DNA from 4 places in the Gordonia sp. YY1 genome. Region 2 is predicted to be linked to each of the others. Evidence: predicted binding sites of a transcription regulator. Region 2 holds the regulator's gene; each other region holds the start of a gene.
What was found. The regulator LexA, encoded in region 2, represses DNA repair genes until DNA is damaged. The targets are predictions, from matches to a motif close to CGAACANNTGTTCG.
Positions count from the first base shown of each region.

Region 1 (7,255 bases), on a different contig from region 2:
CGCGTCGGCTCGCCGAACTCGCCGCGGCGACCCTGGCGGTCGGACGCGGATGCATCATCGTCGTGCCCGACCAGCGGGACCTCGACCGGGTGTGGGCGGAATGTGAACCACTCATCGGCGATCGGGGAGTGGCTCTGGCCGCCGGGCTCGGGCCCACCGCGCGGTACCGCCGCTGGCTGGCCGCGCGCCGGGGTGCGGCGAAGCTCGTGATCGGCACGCGCAGTGCGATTTTCGCGCCGGTCACCGACCTCGGTCTAGTGGTCGTCTGGGACGACGGCGACGACAGCATGGCCGATCCGCGGGCGCCGTATCCGCACCCGCGGGAAGTCGCGGTGCTGCGGTCGCACCAGGAACGCTGCGGACTCATCCTCGGCGGCTTCGCCCGGACGGCGGAGGCGCAGGCGCTCGTCGCATCGGGCTGGGCACACGACCTCGTCGCCGACCGTCCGCTCGTCCGCCACCGCAGCCCACGGGTGCAGGCCATCTCCGACGACGACCGCCAGATCGCGCGCGATCCGATGGCGAGGTCCGCACGCATCCCCGAGGTCGCCTTCGATGCAGCCCGTTCGGCGTTCGCCGCCGATCAGCCGGTGGTGTTCAGCGTTCCGCGCCGCGGTTACGTGCCGTCGCTGGCGTGTACCCGGTGCCGGGAACACGCGCGGTGTCGTGCCTGCAACGGACCACTGCAGATGGACGGCCACCAACGTCTCAGTTGCCGATGGTGTGGCCGCCCGGAGCGATCGTTCCGCTGCCCCGAGTGCGGCAACACGAAGGTGCGGGCGACGGTCACCGGCGCCCGACGGACCGCCGAGGAACTCGGACGCGCCTTCGCGGGCGTGCCGGTCCACACCAGTGGCGGAGACACCATCATCGACGAGATCGAGCCCGGCGCACGGCTCGTCGTCGCGACACCGGGGGCCGAACCGGTCGCCCCGGACGGCTACGGGGCGGCGATCGTCGTCGACACGTGGGCACAACTCGACCGCGCCGATCTTCGTGCGGAGGAACACGCGGTGCGACGCTGGATGGCGCTGGCCGGCATGGTCCGACCGCACGGCGACGGAGGTCGCGTGGTGATCGTCGCCGACTCGACGCTGGCGCCGGTCCAGGCGCTGATCCGTTGGGATCCGGTCGGTTTCGCGTCGCTGCAGCTGAATCAGCGTGTCGAACTGGGCTTCCCGCCGGCGGTCACGATGGCGTCGGTGGACGGTCCGACGCAGGTGATCACCGACTTCGTCGAACATCTCGAACTACCCGAGGGGTCGGACGTGCTCGGGCCCGTGCCGCTTCCACCGGGAGTTCGGCCGCCGGCCGGTAGCGCCGAGTGGGAGGCCGCCGCGCACGACGAGATGGACCGCATCCTGGTGCGGTTGCCGCGCAAGCACGGACGGCTCCTCGCGCAGGCTCTCGCCGCGGGGCAGGCGCGGCGCAACACGCACCGGCAGACCGGGCCGATCCGGGTTCAGGTGGACCCGCCTACGATCGGATGAATGCGCATCGTTTTCGCCGGCACCCCCGAGGTGGCCGTGCCGTCGTTGCAGGCCCTGCTGGACTCGCCGTCACATGAGGTCGTCGGCGTCATCACCCGGCCCGACGCGGTGTCGGGGCGTGGTCGCAAGGTCGTGCGGTCACCGATCGGCGTGCTCGCCGACGAGCACGGCCTGGAGGTGATCACCCCGCGACGGATGTCCGAGCCGGACGTCGCCGAGGTTCTGCGACGCTGGGCCCCGGATTGCGGTGCGGTGGTGGCCTACGGCGGACTCGTGCCGGAGGATCTTCTCGCGCTCCCGGCCCACGGCTGGATCAACCTGCATTTCTCGGTGCTGCCGGCCTGGCGTGGCGCCGCGCCGGTGCAGGCAGCGATCGCCGCGGGCGATGAGGTGACCGGTGCGAGCACCTTCCGCCTGGAGAAGGGTCTCGACACCGGGCCGGTGTTCGGCGTCGTCACCGAGACCATCCGGCCCACCGACACCAGCGGTGATCTTCTCGGGCGTCTGGCCGAGGCCGGCTCGGGTCTACTGGTGAACACGCTCGACGGCATCGAGGCCGGGGGACTCGTCCCGGAACCGCAGCCCGCTGCCGGTGTCAGCCACGCGCCGAAGGTCGAGGTCGAGGATGCGCGGATCCGCTGGGATCTGCCCGCGCACATCATCGATCGCCTCATTCGCGCCTACACCCCGGCACCCGGTTCGTGGACGAGTCTCGACGAAGCGAGGATCAAGGTGGGCCCCGTGCGGCCCGTCGCCGACGACGATACGTCGCTGCCGGAATCGGTACGCGCGGAGCCTCTGGCCGCGGGGGTCATCGCGGTGACCAAGAAGGCGGTGTTCGTCGGTACCGGTTCGACGCCGGTACGACTCGGCTCCGTGCAGCCGCCCGGCAAGAAGCCGATGCCGGCCGCCGACTGGGCCCGTGGTGCCCGACTGACCGATGGGACGGTGCTGGGATGAGTGCGGACCGGAAGTTCCGGCAGAAGGATCTGGACCCGGCGCGCGTCGCGGCGCGGGACACGCTGCGCGCGATCCGTGAACGTGATGCCTACGCGAATCTGGTTCTCCCGAAGATGCTGCGGGACCGCAGGATCGAAGGTCGCGACGCGGCCTTCGCGACCGAACTCGCCTACGGCACGGCGCGGGCCCAGGGGCTGCTGGATGCGGTGATCGCCTCGGCGGCCAAGCGTCCCGTCGGCGAGATCGACGGCCCGGTGCTCGATGTGCTGCGGTTGGGCGCTTACCAATTGCTGCGTACGCGCGTCGGATCCCATGCCGCGGTGTCGACGTCGGTGGACCTGGTGCGTTCCGAGAACGGGATGGGACCTTCGGGTTTCGCGAATGCCGTGCTGCGCAAGGTGTCGCAGAAGACCGAGGAGATGTGGGTCGACGAGCTCGCGCCGTCGCCCGCCGAGGATCTCGTCGGCTACCTTGCCTTCCAGTATGCGCATCCCCGCTGGATCGCGGAGGTGTTCCGGGATGCCCTCGGCGGGTCGGCAGGCCAGTTGCAGGCGGCACTCGCTGCCGACGACGAACGTCCGCCCGTACATCTGGTCGCCCGGCCGGGTTACATCACCGCCGAGGAGCTGGCGCTGACCAGCGGGGGAGAGGAAGGCAGGTTCTCGCCGTACTGCGTGTATCTGCCGAGCGGTGATCCGGGCGACGTGGATGCGATCCGTGATGGCTATGCCGGTGTGCAGGACGAGGGCAGCCAGCTTATCGCGCGCGCGGTGACGGTCGCCGAGGTCGCCGACGACTCCGGCCGCTGGCTCGACATGTGCGCCGGCCCGGGCGGCAAGGCCGCGCTGATCGGTGCGCTCGCCGACATCGACGGCGCCCGGCTGGATGCGATCGAGGTGTCGAAGCATCGCGCTGAGCTGATCCGAAAGGTGGTCAGCGACCTGCCGGTGACGATCCATGTCGCCGACGCCCGGTCGAGTGGTCTCGAACCGGGATACGACCGCATCCTGCTCGACGCGCCGTGTTCCGGGCTCGGCTCGCTGCGTCGCCGGCCCGAATCGCGTTGGCGCCGAACCGCTGCCGACGTCGACGAGCTCGTCGTGCTGCAGAAGCAGTTGCTGACCGAGGCGCTTCGGCTCGTGAAACCCGGTGGCATCGTGGTCTATTCGACCTGTTCGCCGCATCCGGCCGAGACCACCGCGGTGGTCGCCGACGTACTGGCCTCGGTCGACGGCGCTCGTCAGCTCGACGCCCGCCCGCTGGTGACCGTCGGAGAGCTCGGACCGGAACTGCTCGGCGATGGTCCGCATGTGCAGTTGTGGCCGCACATCCACGGCACCGACGCGATGTTCATGGCGGTCCTCACCAGGGACTAGAAGTCAGTGTCCTGCTGAGACCCTGTCACTGTTGCGACGCCTTGGTAGTCGGCGACCGCGGCTTGGCCGGTCGGTTCGTATTCGAGGATCAGGAGTCCTGCGGGCGTTGCCGTTTGGTGTCTCAGCCGGAATCCGAGGCTGGTTGCGTTGCGACCGAACAACTGTCGGCCGGTGCCGAGCGCTGTCGGGGCGACGACCAGGCGTAGCGCGTCTACGAGACCGGCTTCGAGGAGCGACCCGGCGAGGGTGTTGCTGCCGTGGACCTGGAGTTCGCGGCCAGACTTCGATCGCATGGTTGACACCGCTGCCACTGCATCGCCGCCGAGGAGAGTTGCGGGCCCCCACGGGAGTTCGGTGAGCGTGCTGCTCACGACGTACTTGGGTAGGCCGTTCATCCGTTCCGTGAACGGGTCTCCGGGGTCGGTGATCTGCGGCCAGTCGCGGGCGAAGGCCTCGTAGGTTCGACGCCCCAGGAGCAGTCCGTCGGCGAGGTCGAGCCACGCCGATGCCTTCCGGATGAAGGTCTCGTCCATGTGCGGCACGAGCCATCCGCCGGCGGAGAAGCCGTCGGAGGTGTCCTCGTCGGCCGATCCGGGTCCCTGGGTGACGCCGTCAAGAGTCATGAATTCGGTGATGGTGATCTTCATTGCCGGGCCTCGCTTTCCACCAGTTCGGTGAGCGCCGCGGTCGCCGAGCCCCAGCCGTCGTAGAAGCCGAGTTCATGATGTCGGTCGCGATCGGATGGATTGCCGTGGCGTACGACGACGCTGTACTGGGTTCCGTCGGTGTGTTCGGCGAAGGTGATCTCGGCGGTCATGGGAACCGGCGCGGGCTCTGCGGGACGCCAGGAGCTGTCGATGGCATTGGTGAACACCAGGCGTTCGTTGTCGTCGACGACCAAGAAGACAGCGTCCATGTGCGGGACGAAGGTCTCGCCGTCGTCGCTCATCTGCGTGACGAGAGCGCCGCCGGGACGTGGCTCGAGTCGTTCGACCCGGGTGACGGTCGGGGAGGGCGTCCACCACTGCGCGAGCTGTTCGGGACGCGTCCAGGCATCCCAGATCCGTTGTCGCGGTGCGCGGATGATGCGTTGCAGGGTGAGGTCGAGTTCGGGGTCGATCATGGTGTCTCCTCGGGCTCGGTGACGAAGGCTTCGAGTCGGTCAGTGCGCTCGGTCCAGGTGGTGCGCTGGTGTTCGAGCCAGGTCTGCAGGCGTCGCAGGCGTCGCCGGTCGAGCGTGCACATCCGCGTTCGGCCGGTCTTCTTGGTCATGACCAGTCCGCTCTCCTCGAGGACCTTCAGGTGCTTCATGAAGGAGGGGAGCGTCATGGGGAAGGGGCCGGCGAGTTCTCCGACTGTCGCGGGGCCGCGCCCGAGACGTTCGACGACGGCGCGGCGGGTCGGGTCCGCCAGCGCACCGAAGATCTCGTCGAGCGTGACCGAACTGTTTGCCACGTGGCTAAGTGTTGCATGGTTTGTCGCTGAACTCAACGGCTAAGTGATCTGGGTGAGAAGTGGTTGTGGAAAGGCGCGGCGGAGCAGTGGGTATTCAGGTACTATCGAACGTATGTACGAAACCGATGTAGCGGAAACGCGGAGGCCGGCAACGGGCGACTTGCGCGCCCTCGTGAGCCTCCTTGCCGGCATGGCTGCGGGGGCTGGCGAGGCCGAGTCGGTGGAGCGGCTGACTCTGCTCGAGGAGATCAAGTCGGCGTGCGCTGCGGCCCAGGTGCGTGAGACCGCTAATCTCGATCAGTTGCGTGCTGACGATGAGGCGGCGCGGAATGTACCGCAGCAGCGACGGGGTCGAGGGCTCGCCGCTGAAGTCGGGCTGGCGCGCAAGGCCTCACCGCAGAAGGGGAGTCAGTACCTCGGGTTCGCTCGTGCTCTGGCGCACGAGATGCCGCACACGATGGCCGCACTCACGGACGGGGTGTTGACAGAATGGCGAGCCACGATCCTCGTCCGCGAAACCGCTTATCTGACTCGCGAATCGCGGGAGGAGATCGACCGGCGGGTGTGTGACGACCGTCAGGCCCTGGTGGGTGCTTCCGATCGAGAGATCGAAGCCCGGGCGAAGCGTCACGCCTACGAACTCGAGCCGGCGGCAGTGGTCGCGCGAAAGGCCAAGGCCGAGAAAGATCGTCGCGTCAGCGTGCGGCCGGCGCCCGATCTGATGACCAAGCTGTCGGCGCTGTTGCCGATGGCGCAGGGGATCTCGGTGTACGCCGCGCTCAAGAAGCACGCCGATTCGGTGCTCGGTGCAGACGATCGCACCCACGCCCAGATCATGGCCGACACGCTGGTCGAACGCGTCACCGGTCGCGCTGCCGCAGAGCCTGTTCCGGTTGCGGTGGACATGATGATGTCCGATGAGTGTCTGCTCGGGCTGAACGATTCGGCCGCGGAAGTGGTGGGGTACGGACCTGTTCCGGCAGAAGTGGCGCGGGAACTTGTCTCTGCTTCGGTTTCGCCGGATGGTGAGACCGCCTCGACGCTGCGTCGCCTCTATGCACGTCCGTCCGATGGTGCGTTGGTGACGATGGAGTCCCGTTCCCGCGGGTTCCCTCCCGCACTCGCGCACTTCATCCGGTTACGAGATCAGCGGTGCCGCACTCCGTACTGCGGTGCGCCCATCACGGAGATCGATCACGCGAAACCCCATCGTCACGACGGTCCCACGAGCGAGGCCAACGCCGACGGCATCTGCGTCACCCACAATCGTGCGAAAGAGGCCGATGGCTGGACATATTCGGTCCGCGTGGCCGGCGACATCCGGGTCATCGACGTCATCACTCCGACCGGTGCACGACATCGGAGTACTGCACCGCCGGTCGTCGGGCATCGAGACCCCAGACGAAGCGGCATCGAAACGAAGCTTCTGCAGTTGCTCGCGGTGGCCTGAGTCTTCGGTCGAGTCCGGGTTGTGGATGACACTTCCCGACATTCGTAGGCTCTATTAGGTTGTCTGACGTGGCGTGTCGTCGTGAGCGTCTGCGCCGGGGACGGGGGAACGGACCTGATGGCGGATCGTTTTGGGAGAGCCCATTTCGTCGGGTGCTTACTCCTCGCGGTCGTAGTTGCGGGCTGTGGTGTGCCTCAGGACTGGCCCTCAGTTCCCGGCGTATCGCGTACCACGGATCGGTCACGATCGAGTTCACGCGGTCGGAGAGCGGAAGCCCGTCAGCGAAACAAGAAGGCGCCAGGCGGGCTCCTTCGCATTCCGTGTTCGGAAACTGGCACGTCACCTTCTACGACCGACTCGGCGTCGGACCCGAGAACCGGGCCGATATCGTGGCGTGCGATGCCCTCCCCCCGAACCCGGATCTGCCCGCGGTTGGCGTCGAAGAGGGATTGCAGCCCTGGCCGACGCTTCTGCCGTCCCCCGGGTGGCCGGCCGGCGGGGTCTGAGACACCCGAGCGCTTTCG
Region 1 covers NZ_WXYI01000011.1:102,892-110,146, forward strand. The annotation lists gene BPODLACK_RS15380 (primosomal protein N') at 1-1,490, shown strand, start outside; gene fmt (methionyl-tRNA formyltransferase) at 1,491-2,450, shown strand; gene BPODLACK_RS15390 (RsmB/NOP family class I SAM-dependent RNA methyltransferase) at 2,447-3,826, shown strand; gene BPODLACK_RS15395 (dihydrofolate reductase family protein) at 3,823-4,473, opposite strand; gene BPODLACK_RS15400 (SRPBCC domain-containing protein) at 4,470-4,949, opposite strand; gene BPODLACK_RS15405 (ArsR/SmtB family transcription factor) at 4,946-5,281, opposite strand; gene BPODLACK_RS15410 (DUF222 domain-containing protein) at 5,472-6,731, shown strand.
Region 1: a site for LexA is predicted at 5,387-5,400, ahead of BPODLACK_RS15410 (DUF222 domain-containing protein). Genes of this name have one in related genera too.

Region 2 (7,255 bases):
CCGGTCATGAGTGCCTGACGAGTGCGCGCACCGAGTCCGACACCCGACGACGCGCCGGTCTCGGCGCCCTCGGTGCCGCCGTCGTCGGTCACCCGCGCCGCGTCCGGGTTCCGTCCGGCCGCAACGGCTTCGGCGATCATCGCATCGGGTTCGTTGATGGCTCGTTTGACGCCCGAGGCGATCACCGGCTTGCCGTGGAAGCGACCCTTGCCCTTCACCCCGATGTCGGTGGCGAAGATGACGGCGTCCGCGTTCGCGATGACCTCGGGGTCGAACGGCGTGGTGGCCGACGAGCCCTGGGTCTCCACCGCGAAGTCGACATCGGCACGGTCCGCGGCGTACCTGAGCGCGTCCGCGGCCATGTAGGTGTGCGCTATTCCGGTGGGGCAGGCGGTGATCGCGACGATGTGCGGCCGGTTCTGCGCCGGCGTCCGGGCGGTGACCGGGGTGTCCGTGGCCGGCGCCATCGGCGCTGCCGGGGAAGTGGTTGCGGTCGTGGTCTCGGTCTTCTTGGCGTCGGGATCGATGGCCTCGGTGACCAGTTCGATGATGCGTTCGTCGTTCTCGGCGGCGCGGAGGGACGCGACGAAGTCGGGGCGGACCAGCGAACGCGCCAGGGAGCTCAGCACTTTCATGTGCGCCGCCGCACCGCCCTCGGGGGCGGCGATGAGGAAGACGAGGTCGGCCGGCCCGTCGGGTGCCCCGAAGTCGACCTGGCGCGACAGTCGCGCCATGGCAAGGCTCGCCGTCGTCACCGATGCGGTGCGCGCGTGAGGGATGGCGATGCCGCCGGGGAGCCCGGTGGCCGACTTGGCTTCCCGCTCGAGTGCCGCGCGGGCCAGATCGGCGGGGTCGGTGGTCCGTCCGGCAGCGGCCAGGGCGTCGGCGAGGGTGGTGATGACGGCGGCGGGGTCTGCACCGGCGTCGACGTCGAGACTCACCGTCTGGGCGGTGATGATCTGCTCGGTCATGGGATGTCCTTCGGCATGGAGAGGGGCGGAGTGGTCGGGTGCCCGGTGGGGGATTCGGTTCAGTTCATCGGGGCGGCCCCGGAGAGTTCCGTGACCGTGACCCCGGACAGGTCGAGGTGGTGGGGGGTGGGGGAGGAGGTGCCCGCCAGTGCGGCGGCGGCCGAACCGTAGGCGACGGCGGACCGCAGACAGTCGGGAGCCGACGCGCCACGCGTCTGCGCGACGAGGAATCCGGCGAGGGAGGAATCACCCGCGCCGACGGTGCTGCGCGGAACGGTGGGTGGCGGCGTCGCGCACCAGACGCCCGCCGCGGTGGCGAGGACCGCGCCCCGTGCCCCGAGCGTGGCCAGCACGGCGCCGCCGATCTGCTCGACGAGCGCCGTGGACGCGGCGACGATGGGACGGAGGTCGTTGCGGGAGAGCGATTCCCGCAACTCTGCCGGATCGGTGCCGGTGAGTTCGGCGAGTTCGTCCTCGTTCGGCTTGATCAGGTCGACTCGTCCGGCGGCGGCCGCACGCAGCGGTGCTCCCGAGGTGTCCACCGCCACGCGGCAACCGGCGGTGACCAGGGCGTCGGCGACGGTCCGATACCAGTCCTCCGGTACGCCGGGCGGCAGTGATCCGCACAGCGTGACCCAGTCCGCGCCGTCCGCGTAGGTGCGGATCAGTGCGCTCAGCGCGGCCAGTTGAGCCGCCGTCAGGCTGACGCCCGGGGCATTGATCTTGGTGGTGGTGCCGTCGGCTTCGGCAATGGTCACGTTCGAGCGCACCTCGCCGTCCACGGGGACCGCGTCGTAGGGGAGTCCGAGCTCGTCGAGGGCGGCGAGCAGCGGGTCGCCCGCACGCGCCGGGAGCAGTGCCCGGGTCGGTAGTCCGGCGGCGGCGACGGTGCGGGCCACGTTGACGCCCTTGCCGCCCGGTTGGGCGCGGACCACACCGGCTCGCTGGACCTCGCCGCGCCGGAGCGGGGTGTCGAGTTCGAGGGTGCGGTCGACGCTGGGATTGGCTGTGACGGTGAGGATCATGCGATCACGACCTCGACGCCGCGGGCGGACAGGGCGGCCGAGAACCTCGGATCGATACCGGAGTCGGTGATCAGGACGTCGATGTCGTCGATGCCGGCGAATCCCGACAGCTCCTCGCGCTCCATCTTCGAACTGTCGGCGAGGACGACGACGCGTCGGGCCGCGGCAACCATCGCCGCCTTCACCGCCGCCTCGTCGGGGTCGGGCGTCGACAGACCGTGCGCTTCGCTGAGGCCGTTGGTGCCGATGAATGCGGTCGTCACGCGCAGCCGTCCCAGTGCGGCGACCGTCTCGGCGCCCACCGTGGCCTGGGTGAGTCCGCGGACGCGACCGCCCAGGGCGTGCAGACCGTCCGCATGGCGGCCGGCGAGCAACCCGGCGATCGGCAGGCTGTTGGTGATCAGCGTCAGATCGCGGTCCCGCGGCATGACCTCCGCGGCACGGAACGTGGTGGTGCCGGCGTCGAAGAGCACCGATCCGCCGTCGGGCGGCAGGAAACGGAGGGCGGCGCGGCCGATGGCGGCCTTCTCCTCGATCTGTTCGGTCTCCCGTTCGGCGATGCCGAGTTCACCGATCACCCGCATCACCTCGGGGCGGACGGCACCGCCGTGGACGCGCTGCAGGTGCCCGCCGCGTTCGAGAACGGCCAGGTCGCGCCGAACCGTCTCGCTGGTCACGTCGAACTTCGCGGCGAGCTCGGCGACCGAGGCGCGCCCTGCGACGCGAACCTCCTCGGCGATGGCCTGCTGTCTCTCCTCGGCGTACACACCGGCTCCGTTCTGATCGTTCCTGCTCACTCGGCCACCGCGAAATGTGGGAATATGTGGCTTTGAATGTTGTAGTAACTGTGTTTACGCCTTTTTATGTTGACAAGTCAAGCCAAATTTGTAACCGTGGTCACATGACGCAGATTCTGACGGGGACGCCGGTCGTCGGTGGTGTGGCTCATGGACCCGCACTGTGGCCGGGACGCCGTCCCGACCACAGTGCGGAGGCGCTCGGCGCCGGTGTCGAGATCTCCGAGGACCAGCGCCCGGAGGAGGTCGCACGATTCACTGCGGCGGCAGGCGTCGTCGCCGCGCGACTCCGTGAGCGCGCGTCGCAGAACACCGGCGTCGCCGCGGAAGTACTCGCCGCCACCGCCGGACTCGCGGAAGACCGCGGCTGGATCGGTGCGGCGTCGGCCCTGATCGCCAGGGGTACGCCGGCACCGTCGGCCGCCGTTGCCGCCACCGAACAGTTCGCCGCGGTGTTCACCAAGCTGGGCGGCCTGATGGCCGAGCGGGTCACGGACCTCAACGACGTCCGCGACCGCGTGCTCGCCGAGCTCCTGGGACTGCCCGAACCCGGGTTGTCCACGCCGGAGGTGCCCTCGATCCTGCTGGCCGACGACCTCGCACCCGCCGACACGGCCGGCCTCGACCCCACCACCACGATTGCCCTCGTGACGCGACTGGGTGGGCCCACCAGCCACACCGCGATCATCGCCCGTCAGCTCGGCATCCCGTGCGTCGTCGCGGTGTCCGGACTCGTCGGGATCGATGCGGGTACGGCGATCCTCGTCGACGGCACCACGGGTGAGATCGCCGTCGACCCCGATGACACCGCCGCGCGAGCCCGAGTCGAGGAGTATCGGCGTCACGCCGCTCGCGTCGCCGGATGGTCGGGTCCGGGTCGCACCGGCGACGGGGTGGAGGTGGCGATCCTGGCCAACGTCGCCGACGGGTCGTCGGCCCGCGCAGCAACCGATCACCCGGTGGAGGGTGTCGGACTGTTCCGTACCGAATTGGCCTTCCTCGAGCGCGCCGAGGAGCCTTCGGTCGACGAGCAGGCGGGCATCTATCGCGAGGTGCTGGACGCTTTCGACGGCCGCAAGGTGGTCATCCGCACCCTCGACGCCGGCTCGGACAAGCCGCTGCGCTTCGTGACCCATCCCGACGAGGCCAACCCGGCACTCGGTGTGCGCGGCGATCGAATCGCCTTGGCGCACCCCGAGATCCGCGCGCGCCAGCTCGACGCGATCGCCCGGGCGGCGCTGGAGGCCGACGCGCAGCCGTGGGTCATGGCCCCGATGATCGCCTCACCCGCCGAGGCGGCGACATTCGCCGCGCAGGTGCGCGAGCGTGGACTCGTCGCCGGTGTGATGATCGAGGTTCCCGCCGCGGCGATCCTGGCCCCGGCGATCCTGGCCGAGGTGGACTTCGTCTCGATCGGCACCAATGACCTCACGCAGTACACGATGGCCGCTGACCGAATGTCCGCCGAGCTCGCATCGCTGACCGATCCGTGGCAGCCGGCCGTGCTGCATCTCGTCGCAACGGTCGCCCGGGCCGGACGTGATCAGGGCAAACCGGTGGGCGTCTGCGGAGAGGCCGCGGCCGATCCGCATCTCGCCTGCGTGCTGGTCGGACTCGGGGTGACCTCGTTGTCGAGCGCTCCCGTCGCGGCGCCCGCGGTCGGCGCCCGGCTCGGCGCGGTCACCCTGGCAACCTGCGAAAACGCGGCGGCGGCCGCGCTGGCCGCCACCGATCCGGCTGCAGCTCGCGCGGCGGTCGCCGCGGTACTCGACAGTGACGAGGTCAGACTCGCCTCATCACGGTGACGACCTTGCCGAGGATGACGGCCTCGTCGCCCGGGATCGGGTCGAACAACTCGTTGTGCGGCATCAGCCAGACATGACCCTTCTGGCGTTTGAAGGTCTTGACCGTGGCCTCGCCGTCGATCATCGCGGCCACGATGTCGCCGTTGTCGGCCACGTTCTGCTGGCGGACGACGACCCAGTCGCCGTCGCAGATCGCGGCGTCGATCATCGACTCGCCGACGACCTTCAGCAGGAACAGCGATCCCTCGCCGACGAGCTCCCGGGGGAGTGGGAACACGTCCTCGACGGCTTCCTCGGCGAGGATCGGTCCGCCTGCGGCGATCCGGCCGAGCACCGGTACGAAAGTGGGTTCGGGCAGTGCTCCGCCGGTCGGCGAGGTCGGCGTCGGGGGTTCGCTCGGCGCGATGTTCACCGCCCGCGGACGGTTGGCATCACGTTTGAGAAGGCCCTTGCGTTCGAGCGTCCGCAGCTGATGGGCGACCGAGGAGGTCGAGGTGAGACCCACCTCGTCACCGATCTCGCGGATGCTCGGCGGGTAACCGCGTTCTCGCACGGATTTGCGGATCACCTCGAGAACTCCGCGCTGCCGCGGCGTCAGCGACGCCTCGGCAGCCGCCATGTCCGCCGGGGTGACGGGCTCGTCGGCGCCCCGCGCTCCGGTGCGCTTACCGCCGTCATCGCTCATGATCGGGTTCCTCTCGATTCCGAACGTGCTGGTAGATCGCTTGTCTTTCGACGAGCCTAGCCGAGAACGCCGACCGCATCAAACATTTGTTCGACGTGTCGCGAGACAATTGTCGGAGTGCCGTGCTACAAATCGAACATCAGTTCATCGAACGGATGATCGACATTCGAACAGTTCGACCGGGACGACGCGGTCCCACTCACGAACACCGTTCGACCGGATACACGGAGGGCACCATGCGCACCGCCACTCTCATCGACCCCGTCCACCTCGACCCCGCCCGGCACGACCCCGCCCGGCACGGCGGTCCCGTCCGCGGCGACGTCCTGGAGCGTCCGCGCCCGACACGTCGGGGAGACGCCCGGCGGCCCGTCGACAACCGTCCGGTGCCGGAATCGGCGGTCCGGGTCCGCCGCGTCGCGTCCACCCAGTGCGCGTCGCCGGTGGGTATGCGCGGTCGTGGACCGGTGGTCCCGGCGTGGCGTCCCGCCGAGGCGGCTCCCGCGGCCGTCATCCGCCGGCGTCGCCGCACGGCGACCGCTGTCCTCGCCGGCGTCGCGCTCGCCCTGGCCGTGTGGGTCATCGCGGTCGTCGGCCAGAACTACGCCGCGTCGGTCACGCCTGCCGCGGTCGGCACCGAGGTCGTGCACGTTCGGTCGGGTGACTCGCTGAGCACGATCGCCTCGCGGGTCGCCCCCGAGATGCCGCGTGAGGCCGTCGTCGACGAGATCATCCAGCTGAATGACCTCGCGTCGAGCGGGCTGCGCGTCGGCCAGCCGCTCCTCACCCCCCGGTACCACTGAGGCCGGGCGGTATCCTCGATGCCACAGGGACCAGCCGAGCACCGGCCCGGCATGCGGCGCGGCTGCATCAGAGCGTCCCGTGACCTGCGTGAGGATACGATGCGCTGCCCCTTCTGCAAGAACGACGACACCAAGGTCATCGACTCGCGTGTCGCTGATGAGGGGCAGGCCATCCGGCGCCGCCGCTCCTGCGTGGAGTGTGGGCGACGCTTCTCGACCGTGGAGAGTGCGGTCCTCTCGGTGGTGAAACGCAACGGCGTCACCGAACCGTTCAGTCGCGAGAAGGTGATGCGAGGTGTCCGGCGCGCATGCCAGGGGCGCCACGTCGCCGAGGACGCTCTCGCCCAGCTCGCCCAGCAGGTCGAGGACACCGTCCGCGCCAGTGGTTCGGCCGAGATCCCCAGCAATGAGGTGGGACTCGCGATCCTGAAGCCGCTGCGGGACCTCGACGAGGTCGCCTACCTGCGCTTCGCGTCGGTGTACCGGTCCTTCGACTCCCTCGAGGACTTCCAGCGCGAGATCGACGACCTCCGGGCCGCTTCAGCCGAGTCGGTCAAGAGTTCGTAGGACCCGCTTCTCCGACACCGGGAACGCGGTGCCCAGCCGTTCGGCGAACAATCCGACCCGCAGCTCCTCGACGAGCCACTGCGCCTCGTCGTTGACGTGCGCTTTCCGGTGTTCGGGTACCTGGGCCAGCCGCTGCGCCCACCGTTCGGTCACGCGGTCGATCACGGCGACTCCGGCCTGATCTCGCGCGGCGGAAGCCGGGAGTGCCGTCAACCGTGCCTCGGCGGCCGCGAGGTAGCGCGGCACGTTCTCCAGATGATGTCGCGGAGTGGCGGCCACGAATCCGTCGAAGACGAGGTTGTCGAGTTGTTCGGCGACGTCGTCGGCGGCGAGCGAACCCGCATGACGGTCGATCGCGGCGCGTACCGGCGCCACCGAGCCGAGCGACTCCACCGCGAGAGAGAAATACTCCGGAGCCGACTCGGTGATCCGTGGACGGATCTTCTCCGTCAGGGTGCGGAACGCCTCGGGTGAACGCACGGCGGACGCGGTCCCGGCGTGAAGGCCGGCGACGACGTCGCGGATCGCCCGGCGTGTGCAGTCGGCCAGCAATGTATCGAGATCCGCATAGGGACTCTGGCTCAACGCCAGCCGGCCGGCGG
Region 2 covers NZ_WXYI01000002.1:408,454-415,708, forward strand. The annotation lists gene BPODLACK_RS05085 (PTS fructose transporter subunit IIABC) at 1-971, opposite strand, end outside; gene pfkB (1-phosphofructokinase) at 1,031-1,996, opposite strand; gene BPODLACK_RS05095 (DeoR/GlpR family DNA-binding transcription regulator) at 1,993-2,763, opposite strand; gene BPODLACK_RS05100 (phosphoenolpyruvate--protein phosphotransferase) at 2,898-4,598, shown strand; gene lexA (transcriptional repressor LexA) at 4,576-5,283, opposite strand; gene BPODLACK_RS05110 (LysM peptidoglycan-binding domain-containing protein) at 5,520-6,086, shown strand; gene nrdR (transcriptional regulator NrdR) at 6,186-6,653, shown strand; gene hrpA (ATP-dependent RNA helicase HrpA) at 6,627-7,255, opposite strand, start outside.

Region 3 (7,255 bases), on a different contig from region 2:
CGTACCGCCGGCCAGAATGATCCCTCGCATGCGCCACAGCCTAGTGCCCGACGCTCCGGCTCACTGCGCGCACACCCGGGGCCCTGGCCGGTCCCCATCCGCGTGGCAAGCTCGTCACCTCGGGTCGGGGTGCCGATCTCGGTAGAGTTGCGTCGACGAATACCTCAGGCGGAAGGATCGACGTGCGTGTTCTCGTGACCGGCGGTGCCGGTTTCATCGGCGCCAACTTCGTGCTGCGCACGCTGGCCACCCGCCCCGAGTGTTCGATCCGGGTGCTGGACAAACTCACCTACGCCGCCAACCCCGAGACCCTGACCTCGGTCGCCGACCGGGTCGAGCTGATCGAGGGCGACATCGCCGATGCCGCCCTGGTCCACCACCTGGTCGGCGAGGCCGATCTGGTGGTGCACTTCGCCGCCGAATCCCACAACGACAACTCCCTGGCCGACCCCTCGGCGTTCGTGCACACCAACCTGGTGGGCACCTACACCCTGCTCGAAGCCGTCCGCGCCCATCAGGTGCGCTATCACCACATCAGCACCGACGAGGTCTACGGCGACCTCGACCTCGACGACCCGGCCCGCTTCACCGAAGCCACCGCCTACAACCCCTCGAGCCCGTACTCGGCGACCAAAGCCGGCTCCGACCTGCTCGTGCGCGCCTGGGTGCGCTCCTTCGGCGTGGCCGCCACCATCTCCAACTGCTCCAACAACTACGGCCCGTACCAGCACATCGAGAAGTTCATCCCCCGCCAGATCACCAACGTGCTCTGCGGGGTACGTCCCAAGCTCTACGGCGACGGCCGCAACGTGCGCGACTGGATCCACGTCGACGACCACAACGACGCGGTGTGGACCATCATCGACCAGGGTCGGATCGGCGAAACGTATCTGATCGGCGCCGACGGCGAGGTCGACAACCGCACCGTCGTGGAAACCATCCTCGAACTCCTCGGCCAGCCGAAGGATGCCTTCGACTTCGTCACCGACCGCCCCGGCCACGACCGCCGCTACGCCATCGACTCCACCCGCCTGCGCACCGAACTCGGCTGGCAACCCAACTACGTCGACTTCCGCGCCGGCCTGGCCGCCACCATCGACTGGTACCGCGACAACACCAGCTGGTGGCAACCCGCCAAAGACGCCGTCGAACAGAAATACGCCGCCACCGAGCGGGTGACGGGCTAGTTCGCGGCCGGTCGTTTGGCGTTCTCGCAGTTCCGCCCCCTACGGTGTTCACATGCGCGTACTCGTGAGCGGCGGCGCGGGCTACATCGGCTCGCACACCGTGATCCAGCTGGTCTCCGCCGGACATGACGTCGTCATCGTCGACGACTTCAGCAATGCCAAGCCCACGGTCGTCGGTCGGCTCGAGGCCTTGAGCGGTCGTTCCATCCCGGTACACGCCTTCGACCTCGCGGACGTGGACAAGACCGAGCACTTCTTCGCCCACGAGGACGTCGACGCGGTGATCCACTTCGCCGGGTACAAGGCGGTCGGTGAGTCGGTGGCCAAGCCGCTGGACTACTACCAGAACAACCTCGGCACGACGTTCTCGCTGTTGCGGGCGATGGAACGCCACAACGTGCACACGCTGGTCTTCTCGTCGTCGGCGACCGTCTACGGCGCCGACCCCGAGTTGCCGATGACCGAGGACCTCCCGACGTCGGCGACCAACCCGTACGGCTGGACCAAGGTGATGATCGAGCAGGTGCTGCGCGACGTCGCGGCCAGTTCCGACGCCTGGCGGATCGCGGCGCTGCGCTACTTCAACCCGGTGGGTGCGCACCCGAGCGGTCAGATCGGTGAGGACCCGTCGGGCATCCCGAACAATCTGATGCCATTCGTCGCGCAGGTCGCCGTCGGCCGGCGCGAGAAGTTGTCGGTCTTCGGCGACGACTACGACACCCCGGACGGCACCGGCGTTCGCGACTACATCCACGTCGACGACCTCGCGGCCGGGCACGTCGCCGCACTGGACCGCATCAGCACTGGTCATACCGGCATGTCGACGTGGAACCTCGGAACCGGACAAGGCGTTTCGGTCCTCGAAGTCGTGCACGCTTTCGAAAAGGCGAGCGGCAAGCCGATTCCGTACGAGATCGCACCGCGCCGGCCCGGTGACATCGCCGCGTCGTACGCCGATCCCACCCGCGCGAACGCCGACCTGAACTGGCACGCCACCAAGACGATCGACGACATGTGCGCCGACACCTGGCGCTGGCAGTCGGGAAACCCGACGGGCTATCCGGACGCCTGAGCCGTCACCGATCGGCGTACGGATCGTCGGGATCGACGGTCTCGTCGGTGGCCCACCCGATGTAGCGGCGGGCCGACGTCTCGACGACCTCGCGTGCGTTCTCGTCGACGACGACGCCGAACGCGTCGTACAGTCGATCGAAGGGTAGTGCCGTGACCCGGTCGGCGATCTGACGAACGAGTCTGGGCGACAACGGGATCATGTTCGGGTAGCTGCGCATGAAGGTCACCATCCCCGGCTGCATGACGCCTTTGATCGTGTCGCCGGTCAGCAACGCTCCCCGACCGTCGGCGGCACCCGGCAGGTGCAGGACCGCGCTACCCGGAAAATGCCCGCCGCACTGGATGATTCGCACCCCGTTGAGGATCTCGGCGTCGCCGGACCAGAACTCGACGACAGGATCCGGCCGGGTCAGCCATCGACGATCGAGATCGTTGTAGTAGACCGGCACCCCACCGAACCGGTGACTGAGAGACACACTGGCGCCGTAGAGGTGCGGATGACTGGCCGTGATGGCTGCGACGCCGCCGCATTCCACCAGCCGGTCGACGAGAGAGGGACCGACGAAACCCGGTGGTTCCCAGAGGATGTTTCCCTGCGAAGTGGCCACCAGGAATCCCTGCTGGCCGATGCCGACCGACGGCCTCAGCGAAAGTCGGGTGAGGCCCGGCTCGACCTCGGCGACGTCGAGCGCATTGTCGGCGTCCTCGTCGAGTCGGGTCCACTGTTGTCCGCTTGTCGGAATCCACTGCCGGTCGTCGTCGCAGATCGGACAGACCTCGGGAAGGTCCGCGTCGGGCGCGTACTCGTTCGCGCAGAAGACACACATCCACGGCTGCATGACTCGACGCTAACCCCGTTGCCAGCCTCGGGCCCTGATCTCCGAGGGATGTGGTCCATCGGACCGACGTGGGTCAGCACTATATCAGTGCATACCGACAGAAGATTTGCACACGAACTCCATCGACAATCGTTGCACGCCTTGATATTCAGGCGTACGCTCGAACATACATTCGTAACAACGGCATCGGGGGGGGTGACCGTCTTGATCGAGATCTCGAACTCCGACGTCGTGCCGTCGACCCGCGCCTCCGAACTCGTGCAAGAACTACACCGGATCACCACCGAGCTGCAGACCGTCGACCTGACACAATGCTCCGATGCCGAGCTCGTCGACGTCGCCGCCGACACCGAACGCGCCATCGCCCGACTCACTTTCGCCGGCGACCGGCAGATCGTCGAGATCGCCGACCGCGACCTGCCCCATAAAACCGGGCACCGCAGCATCACCCAGTTCATGACCCACCGCCTGCGCGTGGCCGACCCCATGCGCCGCACCAAACAACGCCACGCGACCGCCACCCACCTCAGCCCGACCGGCGAACCGCTCGAACCCGAACACCCCGCTCTGGCCGAGGCATTGGCCGACGGCAAGATCAACACCTCCCACATCCGGGCGGTACTCGACGTGCTCGACCAGATCCCGCACGCCGTCGACCACGACGTGAAGATCGCCGCCGAACGACAGATGGCCGAAATCGCCGTCGACCACACCCCCGCCGACATCACCGCCCTCGGCGCCCGCCTGTTGGCCCACCTCGACCCCGACGGAACACTCGCCGACGACACCGACCGCAAACGCCGTCGCAAACTGTCGGTCAACCGGCAACGCGCCGACGGCACCGCCAAGATGTCCGCCGACCTCACACCCGAACTCCTCGCGCGGATCACCATGCTGCTCGCGGTCTGGGCCAAACCCGGCATGAACAACCCCGACGACCCCGAATCACCGCACGGGTCGATCGAGAATGCCGACCCCGAGATGGTCGAAGCCGCTGCCGCACGTGATGATCGCAGCGATGCGCAGCGCAACCACGACGCGTTCAACGCCTTGCTGAAGGCTGTGTTCGAGGACGGCCTGCTCGGCAAGAGTCACCGCGGGTTGCCGATACAGGTGATCGTCAAAGCCGACCTCAACGATCTGGTCCGCGAAGCCGGGTTCGCCACCACCGCCACCGGCACCCTGATCCCGATCCCCGACCTCATCGACATGGCCGCCGACGCCCAACCCTGGCTGGCGGTGTTCAAAGACGCCACCGCCGTCCCGCTCTACTTCGGCCGCGGCAAACGGCTGGCGACCCGCGAACAGCGACTGGTGTCCTTCGCCCGACCCGACGGCGAGGTCTGCTCCACACCCGACTGCGGCATAGCCGCCGCACACGTGGAAATGCACCACGCCCAACTCGATTGGGGTCTGGGTGGCCTCACCGACATCACCGACCTCGCCCCGGCCTGCCCGAAACACAATCGCATGGTCGGCGACCAGCCCGGACAGTTCACCACCCGGATGGTCCGGGAAGGGCCCGATGAGGGCCGCTGCGTCTGGCGGCTCAACGCCGAACCCGGCGCGCCACCCAACCCCGAACGTGTGAACCGGCGACCCGACATACCCCGACGGTTCATCGAGCACCTTGAACAGGTGCGCACCGAAATCCACGGGCCCGATGAGGCGTCCGGCGATCAGTCGCGCCTTCAGCTGCGCCAGATCATCGACCTACGCAACGCCTCCGACGCCGAAGCCACCCTCGCCTCGATAATGCTCGCCGCCGCATACCCGCGCGTGTGAAGCAAGCGTGGCGAGGGACGGTCACCGGCCCTTCGAGGCTCGTCGCTAACGCTCCTCACACCTCAGGGAGCAGATGGGCAAACACCCCCAACACTCCTCACACCTGAGGGAGCAAGTGGGCACCACTCGCTAACGCTCCTCACACCACAGAGAGCAAGTGGCCACTCACCGCCAACACTCCTCACACCTCAGGGAGCAAGTGGGCACCACTCGCTAACGCTCCTCGCACCTCAGGGAGCAAAGGTGGGCTCCTCAGAGAGCGAGGGTGGGCACCTCATCGAGCGAAAGTTCATGCAACCGGGCCGAAGTCGAATCGGAGGTCCGTGGTCGCTGCGTCAGTCGATCACGTCATCGACGTCATCGAGGTCTGCCGCCGAGACGCCGGTGATGATGTCGAGAACCTGCGGGTATTCGGGCGCGGTCGAGGTCACCACCGAGCCATGGTCACCGCCCGGGATCAGCACCGCCTCGGCCTGACCACCCTGCCTCACGACGGCATCGACGTAGCGGCTCGAGTTGACCGGCGAGACCATGCGGTCCTTGGTGCCGTGTACGGCCACCACCGGTGTCGTCGGATCGATGTTCTGGATCGGGTCGACCATGGTGTAGCGCTTCGGCACCTGACGAGGCGAGCCACCCAGGGCGGTCACGATCCGATCGTCGCCATGTGTTGCGGCATAGACCATGTCGAGAGGTCCGGCGAGCGACACCACCCGGGTCGGCCGGAACACCGGCCGCGCACCGACCTCGTCGTCCTCCAGCTTGTGCCTGGTGCCACCCCACACCGCGAGTTGAGCGCCGGCACTGTGTCCGACGACGAGCTCGTCATCCGTGGTGATCTGCGGGAACTGCTTGTCCACCACCGACACGTGGTCGAGCGCACTCGCGACATCGCGGAAGGTCGTCGGCCAGCCGCCGCCCGAACCCACCCGCCGGTATTCGACGTTGTAGACCGCCATGCCGCGCTCGGCGAGATCACGAGCCAGCGGATCGAAGATGTCCGCGCCCAACGCACTCTGCCAGGCACCGCCGTGGATCAGAACGACGAGCGGGATCGAGTCGACCCGCTGCTCGCCCTTCGGGAGGTACAACTCGGCCCAGTTCTGATCGCTGTCGGCCTCGCTGGGTGTCGGGTACTCGATCCGGTGGATGGTGACGTCGTCGAGGTACTGCACCTCCTCGGTCGCCTGGGTCTTGACCGGACCCGAGACCGCCGGGTCGTCGGCACTGCACGCCGTCAGTCCCAGTCCCGCGGCGAGTGCGACACCCAGAAATCGAAGTGGGACAGGCGACCAGCGGGTTCGCCGGGAGTCGCTCAGGGTCAACGAAGGCAACAATTCAGTGCCTGCCTTTCCGGCCACGAGGCCATCACGCATTCTGTCGCAACCGGTCCCGAGTGTCGGCACCACGATGTCGCCGGCTTCGCCGCCACCGCCCACGCGATCGGCGTCGAATGTCCCGGATGGATCTGTTCTTCACTTCGCCGGCGTCACTGCCGGCGAGATCACTTCACCGACAGGGGCACGGCGGTGGTCGACCCACCGGCGCGGACCGTTGCGGTCAGCGGGGTCCACCCCGTCCAGAGATCCACCGGCACATCGAGCTTCGCACCCGGCCGGAGTGTGACCGGAGTCTGTGTGACCGCGCTCCGGTCGGCGATGGTGTCGCTGCGTTCGACCGCGACCCGGAATTTCTGCGCACGACCCTCGGTCTGCACGGTCACGCCGACGGGCGACGTGGCCCCTACCGAGACCGACGAGCCCGGACCGATGGCGAGCTGCGAGGTCTGGGTCGAGACCGAACGCAGCGAATCCTCGGTCGCAACCTCGAACCGGGCTGTCGTCGGTGCCGACGAACTCACCCGGATCGCGTGACGAACGGGATCGACATCGAGCGCGGACGTCGCGCCGGCGGGAACCTCGAGATCCCCGACCGCCACCGCACCACCGCTGCTCAGGACCGTCGTGCTGATGTCGGCGGTACGTCCGGCCTCGACAGCGTCGACGACGACGCGGAAACGCTTGCCGGCGGGGACGATGAACCGCGCGGTGTTGTCGTTGTTGAACAGGATCTTCTGCTCCACACCGGGAATCGGCTTGCCGGACAGATCGGTGACACGGACATCCCAGTCGACGTCACCGACCCCCTTGGCCGTACCGTTCGTGTCGGTCACCACGACGACGGTGTCGTCGGTGCGGAGATCGGGATCCTGATGACGCGCCAGGACCGTGGCCAGCGGGACCAGCACCAACTTGTTCTTCTGCGAGCCCTGGAAGAGCATCGTCGGATCGGACGGCTTGGTCGCCGTCGAGTAGTACCAGGTGTCGGCGGCCGGATCCACGACCACCATCTTCTCCACACCCGGGAAGT
Region 3 covers NZ_WXYI01000001.1:399,410-406,664, forward strand. The annotation lists gene rfbA (glucose-1-phosphate thymidylyltransferase RfbA) at 1-30, opposite strand, end outside; gene rfbB (dTDP-glucose 4,6-dehydratase) at 183-1,187, shown strand; gene galE (UDP-glucose 4-epimerase GalE) at 1,240-2,259, shown strand; gene BPODLACK_RS01860 (hydrolase) at 2,264-3,100, opposite strand; gene BPODLACK_RS01865 (DUF222 domain-containing protein) at 3,332-4,885, shown strand; gene BPODLACK_RS01870 (alpha/beta hydrolase family protein) at 5,221-6,126, opposite strand; gene BPODLACK_RS01875 (hypothetical protein) at 6,390-7,255, opposite strand, start outside.
Region 3: a site for LexA is predicted at 3,262-3,275, ahead of BPODLACK_RS01865 (DUF222 domain-containing protein). Genes of this name have one in related genera too.

Region 4 (7,255 bases), on a different contig from region 2:
ACGGTGACGGAACCGTCGGGTCCGGTTTCCACCAGCGGACCCTTGCTGCTCTTCGGCTTGACGGTCACCACAACCTGCTGCGACATCGATATCCCCGATTCATTGTCTTCCCACTCGGGCAGGCCTCCCGCGGGCTACTGCCAGTCTCTGGATCTGGTTCCAACTCGAAGATCCATGCGCTGCAAACGATCTGCGACGACGGTCACGGCCCCCTCGGCATTCTGTACCCGGCCGCGCACCAGCAGAGCCGGTGCTGTCTGTGCCAGTACACGGTACCGCGCCCACAGGCCCACCGAACACACCACATTGACCATCCCCGTCTCGTCCTCCAGGTTGATGAAGGTCACGCCCGAAGCCGTCGCAGGTCGTTGGCGATGGGTCACCGCACCGCCGATCAGCACACGCGCGCCGTCGGGCACCGACAGCAACCGGTCTGCGGCCACCACCCCCAACGCATCGAGCCGAGGGCGCAGGAACTGCGTCGGATACGTCTTCGGGGTGATGCCGGTGGCCCAGGCATCGGTGGCCGCCAACTCGATGTCGGACAGGCCGGGCAGCGTCGGGGTGGCACCCGCCGATCGCAGTTCCAGCTGATCGTCGCGGACGGTCGCGGCAGCACCGGCCTCCCAGAGCGCCTGACGTCTGCTGAGGCCGAAACCGTCGAAAGCCCCGGCCCCGGCGAGACCCTCGAGTTCCTTGGCGCTCAGGGCAGCACGCCGGGACAGGTCGGTGATGTCGGTGTACGGCCCGTCGGCGCGACGGTCGACGATGCGTTGGGCGACCTCCTCACCGACCCCGCGCACCCCGTCGAGTCCCAACCGCACGTCGAGGCCCTCGTTCTCCAGAGTCGCGTGCGCGAGGGAGGCGTTGATGTCGGGACGATGGACGGCCACCCCGTGCCGGCGGGCATCGGCGACCAGCGACTGCGGCGAGTAGAACCCCATCGGCTGTGCCCGCAGCAGTGCTGCACAGAACGCGGCCGGATGGTGCAGCTTGAACCACGACGAGTAGAAGACCAGCGACGCGAAACTCTGCGAGTGGCTCTCCGGGAAGCCGAAATTGGCGAAGGCGGCCATCTTCTCGAAGATGCGGTCGGCGGTGTCGCCGGTGATGCCGTGCAGTCGCTCCATGCCGGCGTAGAAGCGTTGGCGCAGGCGTTCCATCTTCTCCGGCGACCGTTTGGAGCCCATCGCCCGACGCAGCTGGTCGGCCTCGGAGGCGTCGAAGCCCGCGACGTCGACGGCCAGCTGCATCAGCTGCTCCTGGAACAGCGGCACGCCCAGAGTCCGCTCGAGGGCCTTGAACATCGACGGATGTTCGACGGTGACCGGTTCCTGCCCGTTGCGTCGTTTGATGAAGGGATGCACCGAGCCGCCCTGGATGGGACCGGGACGGATCAGCGCCACCTCGACGACCAGGTCGTAGAAACACCGCGGTTTCAGCCGCGGCAGGGTCGCCATCTGCGCGCGCGACTCCACCTGGAACACGCCCACCGAATCGGCACGGCAGAGCATCTCGTAGACCGCGGGTTCGGCGAGATCGAGCGTGGCGAGGTCGACCTCGATGCCCTTGTGCTCGGCGACCAGGTCGATCGCATAGTGCAGCGCCGAGAGCATGCCGAGACCGAGCAGGTCGAACTTGACCAGCCCGATGGCCGCGCAGTCGTCCTTGTCCCACTGCAGCACGCTGCGGTTCTCCATCCGCGCCCACTCCGTGGGGCAGACGTCGGCGATGGGCCGGTCGCAGATCACCATGCCACCGGAGTGGATGCCCAGATGCCGTGGCATACCGAGGATCTCACCGGCCAGATCGGTCACGTCCGATGGTGCGGTGTCCGGGGACTTCGCCCAGGCGTCCTGCTGACCGGGCGCATACCCCAGGGCCCGCGCCATGTCCCGGATGGCCGAGCGACCGCGATAGGTGATGACATTGGCGACCTGCGCGCTGCGATCCCGGCCGTACCGGCGGTAGACGTACTGGATGGCCTCCTCACGACGGTCGGACTCGATGTCCACGTCGATGTCGGGCGGCCCGTCGCGTTCGGGGGCCAGGAACCGCTCGAACAGCAGCTTGTTGGCGACCGGGTCGACGTTGGTGATCCCCAGGGCGTAACAGACGGCCGAGTTGGCCGCGCTCCCCCGGCCCTGACACAGGATGTCGTTGGCCTTGCAGAAGTCGACGATGTCGGCGACGACCAGGAAATAGCCGGGGAACGTGAGGGTCTCGATGATGGCGAGCTCGTGCTCGATCTGCCGGTAGGCCTGCGGATGTTCGGTGGGCGTGCCGTAGCGGCGCCGGGCGCGGGTCATGGTGAGTTCACGCAACCAACTGGCCTCGGTGTAACCCTCCGGCACGTCGAACGGCGGCAATTCCGGCGCGATCAGGCCCAGTTGGAAGGCGCAATCGGCGGCGAGGCCGGCCGCGTTGTCGATCGCGTCGAGGTGCGCGGGCATCAGCCGTGCCATCTCGTCGCCGCTGCGCAGATGCGCGCCGGCCACGCCCGGCATCCAGCCCGCGATGGTCTCGATGTCGGTGCGGGCCCGAACCGCCGCCATCGCCATCGCCAGCCGGCGGCGTCGGGGCGCGGCGAAGTGCGCACCGGTGGTGGCCACCGTCGGCACCCCGGCGCGCGCGGCGAGACCTGCGAGCACCGCGTTGCGTTCGTCGTCGTCGGGCATGGCCTGGGCGGTGAGCTCCAGGACGACGTTGCCGTGGCCGTAGGTCTCGATCATCTCCCGCAGCGCGATCTCCGCGGCCGGGACGCCGCCGCGGTCCAGCGCGCGTCGGACCGCGCCCTTCCGGCAGCCGGTGAGGATCAGCCAATGCCCGTCCCCGGCACCGGCCAGGGCGTCGCGGTCGTAGCGCAGCAAGCCCTTCTCGCCCGCGACCATGTGCGCCTCGGCAATCGTCCGCGACAGCCGGCGGTAACCCTCGCCGTCACGGGCGAGGACCAGCAGGTGTTCTCCCGGGGGATCGTTGTGTCCGGTTCGTGCGATGTCGGGCTCCAGCGACAGCTCCGCACCGAAGACCGTCGGCATCCCGAATTCGCGGGCGGCCTCGGCGAACCGGACGATCCCGTAGAAGCCGTCGTGGTCGGTGACGGCCAGCGCCGCCAGACCGAGCCGCTGCGCCTCCTCGACCAGTTCCTCCGGCATCGACGCACCGTCGAGAAAGCTGTAGGAGCTGTGGGCGTGGAGTTCGGCGTATGCCACCGACGACGATCCCCGCGTGATGTCATCCGCCTGGTACGCACCACGTTTGCGCGACCAGGCGGGGCTGTCGCCGCCGTCGCCCGGGAACATCGCGTGGTCGCTGTCATCGGGACCGAAGGCGGTACCCGGACGTCCGCCGTCGGGTGCCCGACCGGAGAGCACCCGCTCCATCTCCGACCACGTCGGTGGTCCCTGATCCCAGCCCACCCGAACAGTCTATCGAACACGAGTTCGAATTGACATCCGGATTCCCCGCCGATCCCCGTAGGCCGTTGCGTCCGGCTCGAGTTAGTGCAACTCTGAGTACCAGACAGATTCCATCTCCCATCGGGGGACGGGACATCCAGCGGGTGGCATGCCCGCTCACATGACGGGATCCCTACATGACTAGCTACTTCATCACCGGAGGCAGCGGGTTCATCGGCCGGCGCGTCATCGATCGTCTTCTGACCGTCGACCCCGACGCGACCATCCACGCACTGGTGCGCGAATCCTCTCGATCCACGTTCACCGCCCTGCTCGACGACCTCGGTGCCGCCGATCGAGTGACCCCGGTCGTCGGCGATCTGACCAGCCCGGGCCTCGGCCTCGACGCGAACGACCTGCCGGATTTCGACCACGTGGTCCATCTCGCCGCGATCTACGACATGGCCGCCGGCGCCGAGTCGCAACGGGCCGCCAACGTCCTCGGCACCTCACGCGTCGCCGACTTCGCCATCGCCCACGACGCCCTGTTGCATCACGTCTCCTCGATCGCGGTGGCCGGCGACCACCGCGGCCGCTTCGACGAAACCGATTTCGAAGTCGGGCAAGGCTTTCCGACTGCGTATCACCGGACCAAGTTCGAGGCCGAACGAGTCGTGCGCGAACGCGAGGGCCTGCGGTGGCGCGTGTACCGGCCCTCGATCGTCGTCGGCGACTCACGGACCGGCGAGATGGACAAGATCGACGGCCCCTACTACTTCTTCGGTCACCTCGCGGCGCTCGGACGTCTCCCGTCGAAGCTGCGGTTGCCGATGCCCGACCTCGGCACGCTCAACATGGTGCCCGTCGACTTCGTCGCCGCAGCCATGGTGGCGCTCATCGCCGTGGAACCGCAGCGCAGCGGACTCGTGTTCCACCTCGGGGACCGGCGTTCGCTCACCATCACCGAGATGTACAACGCGCTCGCCCCGTCCTTCGGTGCACCCCGGGGATTCGACGCCGTCCCCCACGCCATGGTCGAGCCGGTACTGGCGCTGTCCGCGATGGGACCGGCCCGCGTCGGCCGCAATCTCCTCGCCACCCAACAGGGCATCCCACCGGCGGTGCTCGACGCGGTGTCGCTGCCGGTGGACTTCTCCTCCGACGCCACCATCGCCGTCCTCCACGAGCACGGGATCGGTGTCCCCGAATTCGCCGAATACGCACCCCGCCTGTGGCAGTACTGGTCTGCGCACCTCGACCGTTCCCGCAACCGGCGTCGCGACCCCCGCGGCCCTCTCGTGGGCAAGAACATTCTCATCACCGGCGGGTCGAGCGGCATCGGGAAGGCCACCGCCCGGATGTGCGTCGCACGTGGCGCCAACGTGATCATCGTGGCCCGATCTGCCGACGAACTCGATTCCGCCGCCGCCGAATTGAATTCGACGACCAGCAAGAAGGGCATCCCGCCCGGCCGTGCGGTGGCGTATCAGTGCGACATCACCGACGAGGAATCGGTCAACGCGCTGGTCAAATCGGTACTGGCGGAGCACGGTCACGTCGACGTGCTGGTCAACAACGCCGGCCGGTCCATCCGGCGCGCCACCGTGAACTCGGTGCAACGCTCCCACGACTATCACCGGGTCATGGCGGTCAACTACTTCGGCGCGGTCAACCTCATCCTCGGACTCCTGCCGCACATGGTTGCCCGGCGGTCGGGACATGTGGTCAACGTGACGTCGATCGCGGTGCAGTCCCGCGGTCCGCGCTTCGGCGCCTATGCGGCGTCGAAGGCGGCGCTGGAGGCGTTCAGCGATGTGACCGGCACCGAAACCGTCTCCGATCATGTGACATTCTCCAATGTGCGTCTGCCGCTGGTGAAGACGCGGATGATCTCCCCCACCGAGGCGTACGACAACCAGCCCGGCACCTGGGATGTCGACAAGGCCGCGTCCCGGGTGTTGCACGCCATCATCGATCGGCCCAAACGGGTCAGTTCGGTCGTCGGGACGATCGCCGAACTCGGGCATCGCTACACCCCTGATTTGACCACCCGCATCCTGCACCAGGAGTACCTGCTGTTCGGCGAGTCGGCGGCCGCCATGGGGCGTCCCCGCAGTTCCGGTGGTCGCGACGCGTGATCGACACCCCGTACCTGGAGGTCGACGTCGACCGACTGGACCGCAACCTCGCCACACTCGCCGGAGCAGCCCGGAACGTCGGCGTCGACGTCCGGCCGCACGCCAAGACCCACAAGTGCGCCGAGATCGCCCGCCTTCAGATCGATCACGGCGCGGTGGGGCTGACCGTGGCGACCATCGGCGAGGCCGAAGCCTTCGCCGACGCCTCCGATGCCACCGGGTGCACCGACATCTTCATCGCATACCCGTTGTGGCCGAACGCCGTCCAGGCGTCTCGACTGCGCGCGCTCGCCGAGCGGGTCAGTCTGCGAGTGGGGGTCGATTCGCTCGCCGGCGCCCGGCATCTCGCCAGGTCGCTCGGCACGGCCGGCCTGCAGGTGCTCGTCGAGGTCGACTCCGGTCAGCACCGCACCGGCGTCGCCCCGGAACTGGCCGGTTCCGTCGCCGAGGCGGGTGTCGCGGCGGGACTCGACGTCATCGGCGTGTTCACCTTCCCCGGCCATTCCTACGGTCTCGGTGACACCCGACGTGCCGCGGCCGAGCAGGAGGTGGCCGCGCTGGCGACGGCGGCCGCCGGGTTGCGCGCGAACGGCGTCGACCCCCGCGTCCGGAGCGGCGGTTCGACCCCGACGGTCGGCTTCCTCGACGCGGGACATGCGGATGTCCTCACCGAGATCCGCCCCGGCGTGTATCCGTTCAACGACGCGCAGCAGGTGGAGATCGGCTCGTGCGGCTTCGACGAGGTCGCGTTGACCGCGGTCGCGACGGTGGTGCGCCGGGACGCCCACCGGATCGTCCTCGACGCGGGCAGCAAGATCCTCGGCGCCGACCGCGCACCCTGGGCCACCGGGTACGGCCGGCTCCTCGACCATCACGATGCCCGCATCGTGCTGCTGTCGGAACATCATGCGGTGGTGGAGTTCCCGGCGGAGTCTCCCGACGAGGACATCCCGGGTATCGGGAGCTTCGTTCGCGTGGTGCCGAACCACGTGTGCAACGCGGTCAACCTGGTCGACGAGCTGGTGGCGATCGACGGCTCGGACACCAGGTGGCCGGTGATCGCGCGGGGTCGTAACAGCTGAAGACCTCATTCGTAGACCCCTTCGACGATCCACTCCCCACCGCGGTAACACAGCAGCAGAGCGCGTGAGTCGTCGAGCAGCACCTGTGCCCGTGCGATCAGTTCGGTGGTCCCTGCCGCGGATGCACGGTCCATGCCGACCGGCCACGGGCCGGCCCACCAGCACAACCCCCAGCTCGTCTTCCGGCTCTTCCCCCCACCCGGCGACTCCGACAGCCGGACGGTCACCGGCTCGGCGGTGAACGCTCCCCGGTCGGTCACCCGCACCGGTTGGCCGAGGGCGTCGAGCACACTGACAGCCGTCTCCACCAGCACTGTCGGGGTGGGTTGCGGCAGGTGGCCGGGCCACGGTGCGGACGGGTCGCGGCGCGGTGTCCGTTCGTCGCCGAGGGACACCATCGTGATCTGCTCGGCAGGTCCGCGCCCACCGCTGAGCACCGGGATACGGACCGCATCGCCACCCAGCAGTCCCTGGATACGGACGAGTGAGCGACGGGCGCGTTCTTCGACGTCGGGGTCGACCGCTGTGCCACCGGAGAGTGCGTCGGAGAGCTGATAGTGCAGGGCACCGGCCTCGACGACCTCCACCGGTATCAACCGCAGCCGCACGATCGGCGAGTCGGGACGGGTGTCCTTGC
Region 4 covers NZ_WXYI01000029.1:12,084-19,338, reverse strand. The annotation lists gene BPODLACK_RS22355 (DUF167 domain-containing protein) at 1-86, opposite strand, end outside; gene BPODLACK_RS22350 (error-prone DNA polymerase) at 135-3,419, opposite strand; gene BPODLACK_RS22345 (SDR family oxidoreductase) at 3,596-5,536, shown strand; gene BPODLACK_RS22340 (alanine racemase) at 5,533-6,618, shown strand; gene BPODLACK_RS22335 (DNA polymerase Y family protein) at 6,624-7,255, opposite strand, start outside.
Region 4: a site for LexA is predicted at 3,433-3,446, ahead of BPODLACK_RS22350 (error-prone DNA polymerase). Genes of this name have one in related genera too.